One region of the Thaumasiovibrio subtropicus genome, then DNA from elsewhere that is predicted to be linked to it. Evidence: predicted binding sites of a transcription regulator. Region 1 holds the regulator's gene; the other holds the start of a gene.
The links. Region 1 encodes MetJ, which represses methionine synthesis genes. Its sites were predicted from a motif close to TTAGACNTNTANANGTCTAA; they were not measured.

Region 1 (2,207 bases):
AGAAAAAGAACAACCCAACCATATAAAAAGGGGTCTTGTCGTCCCTAACAGACAAAAAATATGCTCTGCAAGATTTACTTAATGTTTACTTCGAACGATGGGAAATTGAAAATAGTTACGGAGAGATAAAACACGATATGCTTGAGGACGAACTTCTGCTTCGAAGTCAGTCTGTCGAAGGTGTTGAGCAGGAGATCTGGGGTATCTTAATTGCCTACAATCTAGTTCGGTTGGAAATAAGTCGGATAGCAAAAGAAGCTAACGTATCGCCTTTACGGATCAGTTTTATGATGGCGCTAAGGGACATTCAGGATGAACTAATGTGGTGTGCAATCGCATCGCCTGGCTCAATACCCAAGAAGCTGAGGGCAATGCGAGAGAGAGTTAAACGCTATATTTTACCAGAACGAAAAAAACGGCCCAAATCGAGGACCGTTCGTATCAATAAAACTCGCTATATGGTTCGCTCCAAACATCTTAATTGATAGGAGTTAGCCGACAGGCTGGTTTTTTTATATGTGGCTTTCACACAAGAGGCATGAACTGGCATATCCGTATGCAATCTTGAGCGCGGCGGAGAAAAAACGCCTGAAACGCGGAAATTTAGTCCTGCTCAACAAAATCTTCGATGCTGATCCCCATCTCTTCCATCATTTTCTTCGCTTCTGCAGGGATTTCATCTGGGCGGTCTTTACGGATGTCTTCATCCGTTGGCAATGGCTGGCCAGTGTATGCGTGTAAAAAAGCTTCACAAAGTAGCTCGCTATTGGTCGCATGGCGCAAGTTGTTGACCTGACGACGTGTGCGTTCATCAGTGAGAATTTTTAGAACTTTCAAAGGGATAGATACAGTGATCTTTTTTACTTGTTCGTTTTTCTTACCATGTTCTGCGTATGGGCTGATGTATTCACCATTCCACTTTGTCATTGTGCACCTACTTTGCCAGTAATATTAAAATTGTTGAGTGATGTGTAATGCGAATTTTAGCGGCTTTTACCGCCATAAGCAAAGACATATAGACGTCTAGAAGTGTTGACGTCTCGGTGGGTAAGCAGTAAGGTAATGGGTATTCGCGCGGGAATAAACGGGCTACGGCCTAAAACAAGGAACGGGTTATGAGTGACAAACAACTGGCCACCATTGCAGTACGCACAGGCATTGAATCAGATTCTCAACACAATGCGGTGGTCCCACCGATTTATCTCACCACGAATTATAGCTTTCCGTCGTTCGGTGATGTGCCGGAGTATGACTACTCTCGAGGCGGCAACCCGACTCGCTCGTTAGTGGCGGATGCCATCTCTGATCTCGAAGGTGGAGCAGGCGCGGTCGTGACCAGCTGTGGTACGTCGGCGATTAACTTGTTGGTTAGTGCATTATTGGGTCCAGAAGACTTGATCGTCGCACCGCATGATTGCTACGGCGGTACTTACCGTTTGTTCAACACACGTGCTAACAAAGGTGATTTTAAGGTTGAGTTTGTTAATCAATATGACAGCGCGTCACTGGATGCCGCATTAGCGAAAAAGCCGAAGCTTATCTGGATTGAAACGCCATCAAATCCCTTACTGCGTGTCCTCGATATTGCAGAAGTGTGCGAAAAGGCGCAAAAAATTGGCGCATTGGTTGCGGTCGATAACACCTTCCTTAGTCCTGTTTGGCAACGTCCAATCGCATTAGGCGCTGACTTTGTCGTGCACTCGACAACAAAGTACCTTAACGGACACTCTGATGTTGTTGCTGGTGTGCTAGTGGCAAAAACTCAGGAACACACCGACGAGCTGTTGTGGTGGGGAAACTGCATTGGTGCAACGGGTTCACCGTTCGATGCGTACCTGGCGTTACGTGGTTTACGTACACTTGTCCCGCGCATGCGTATGCATGAAGAAAACTGTTACGCAGTCCTTGAGTTTTTGAAGACGCAATCGCGAATCAAAGCCCTTTATCACCCGAGCATTCCAGAGCACCCGGGCCACGAGATAGCTGCCAAGCAGCAATCTGGCTTTGGCACCATGATCAGTTTTGAGTTCGATGGTGACGTAGAGGCGTTGAAAGTGTTCCTTAACGCTTTACAACATTTCTCATTAGCTGAGTCTTTGGGTGGCGTAGAGTCATTAATTTGTCATCCGGGATCCATGACGCACCGGGCGATGTCCGATGAAGCGCAATTGGAAGCCGGTATCGCACCGGGGCTTTTACGCTTGTCT
Region 2 (2,207 bases), 1.7 Mb from region 1:
GACTCGATTGTGACAGCATGGAAGAGTTGGTTTTGCGTTATGAGCTAGATGTTGAAGCCTTGATCAGCAAAATGGGTGATCTGGGGTATCACTACGACCCGATTACCAATCAATTTAAATAACCTATTTTCTTAACTAATCTATCCTCAAGCAGCAAAACTGCTAGAGGGTATCACTAAAAAACCGCGCTAAGCAGCGCGGTTTCTCTATTCGGTATTTCAGTTGTTTAACACGCCTTTATCCCTTCTAAATGCCCTTGGCACTGCTGCTTGGCGATGGCGAAGAACGATTGTAAGTAACGGCGATCTTTTTCGTTGTTTCTTACCGCAGCAAAAAGTCGTCGGCTTAACCCTTTCCCGAGCGGTCGGGCTTCGATGAGTCCTTGTCGGGCGAAGTCATAGATTGCCCAGTTGGGTAGGGCGGCGACGCCTAATCCAGCCGAGACCATTTGCACCAACATGAGGGTGTTATCGGCTTGCTTCCAATTTTCCGGCTCAACATTGTTGGGGACGAGAAAGTGTTTCACCACATCAAGGCGGGATTTGGGTACGGGGTAGGTTAACAGCGTTTGGTCAGCAAGATCTTCTGGTTTAATTTCTGCTTGCGCGGCAAGCGGGTGATGGGTCGCCATGATGAGCTTCATCTCAAAATCGAATAACGGCTCATAATGGATCTCGTTACGCGGTTGAATATCGGAAGTGATGACGAGATCTAATTCACCATTGCCCAATGCAGGCAAGGGATCAAAGCCAAACCCTGACGAAAAATCAAGCTCGACATCCGGCCAGTGCTTACGATACTCCTGCAGCGCAGGCATCAACCACTGGAAACAGGAGTGACAATCAATAGCCATGTGAAGGCGGCCATTGATCTCTTCTTTCAGCCCGGCTAAATCATTTTCGGCCTTAATCATCAACGGCAACACATCATCAGCAAGTTTCAAAATAATCTCACCTTCTGCGGTGAACTTCACTGGGCGTGTTTTTCTGAGGAACAGTTGACCACCAAGGCGCACTTCGAGCTCTTTGAGTTGATGAGACAGTGCGGACTGCGTGAGGCAGAGACTATTCGCCGTAGCGGTGAGTGATCCGGTTTCACGCAACGTCGTTAATGTACGTAGATGCTTGAGTTCTAACATGAATTTTTCTCAACTTCCATTTGAGTTATTTGAGATTGTTAAATCAACCATACTCTTTGATTATGGAGCTGTAAACATCTAGACGGCCAAATAAGGAAGATAATCATGGCAACGACACATATTCTGGGTTACCCGCGTATTGGTGCGAAACGTGAACTTAAATTTGCACTGGAAGATTACTGGCATGGCAAAATTGATCAAAATGAACTGAAAGCCATCGCGGCTGGGCTACGTCAAACCCATTGGCAGCAACAAGCAGAGGCTGGCCTCAGTACGGTAGTTGCGGGAGACTTTGCTTGGTACGACCATGTGTTGACCACGTCATTGACAGTCGGCAATATCCCATCGCGCCATGGTGAAGGCAACCCTGATCTCGATACCTTATTCCGCATTGCGCGTGGTCGTGCAAAAAATGAGTGTGGTTGCGCTGCATCAGACATGACAAAGTGGTTTAACACCAACTATCACTACATTGTGCCGGAGTTCGAAGCCGATACACAGTTTTCACTTAGCTGGTATCAACTGTTTGAAGACGTTGCGGAAGCGCAAAAAGCGGGTCACAAAGTGAAACCTGTGATCCTCGGCCCGGTTTCTTATCTCTGGTTGGGTAAGGAGAAGGGTGAAGGTTTTGACCGTTTAGATCTGTTGCCTCGCTTACTGGCGGTTTATCAACAAATCATTCAGAAACTGGCTGCCCTAGGCGTTGAATGGGTACAAATCGATGAGCCAGCGCTTGCTTTGGAGCTGCCAAAAGCCTGGAAAGAGAGCTTTAAGCTTGCTTATCAAGTGATTCGCGGCGATGTCAAAGTACTGCTAACTACTTATTTTGATGATGTGGTTGACCATCTAGATACCATTACTGAACTGGCCGTAGATGGCTTGCATGTTGACCTCTCTGCTGCGCCACAACAGCTCAAAGCTGTGGTTGAGAAACTGCCGTCACAGTGGGTGCTTTCTGCCGGTGTGGTTAATGGTCGTAATGTGTGGCGTACTGACTTGCAGAAATGGCAAGAGACCCTTGCGCCACTGAAAGCGGACCTTGGTGATCGTCTCTGGATTGGTTCGTCTT

Region 2: the regulator MetJ is predicted to act here: its motif matches at 1,209-1,228, upstream of metE (5-methyltetrahydropteroyltriglutamate--homocysteine S-methyltransferase).

What each region holds. Positions count from the first base shown of each region.
Region 1 is NZ_AP023054.1:197,007-199,213, forward strand. Features, by position in the region: partial or broken gene TSUB_RS00965 (IS4 family transposase) at 1-485, shown strand, start outside; gene metJ (met regulon transcriptional regulator MetJ) at 604-927, opposite strand; gene TSUB_RS00975 (O-succinylhomoserine (thiol)-lyase) at 1,116-2,207, shown strand, end outside.
Region 2 is NZ_AP023054.1:1,883,124-1,885,330, reverse strand. Features, by position in the region: gene TSUB_RS08545 (DUF4250 domain-containing protein) at 1-122, shown strand, start outside; gene TSUB_RS08540 (LysR substrate-binding domain-containing protein) at 227-1,138, opposite strand; gene metE (5-methyltetrahydropteroyltriglutamate--homocysteine S-methyltransferase) at 1,244-2,207, shown strand, end outside.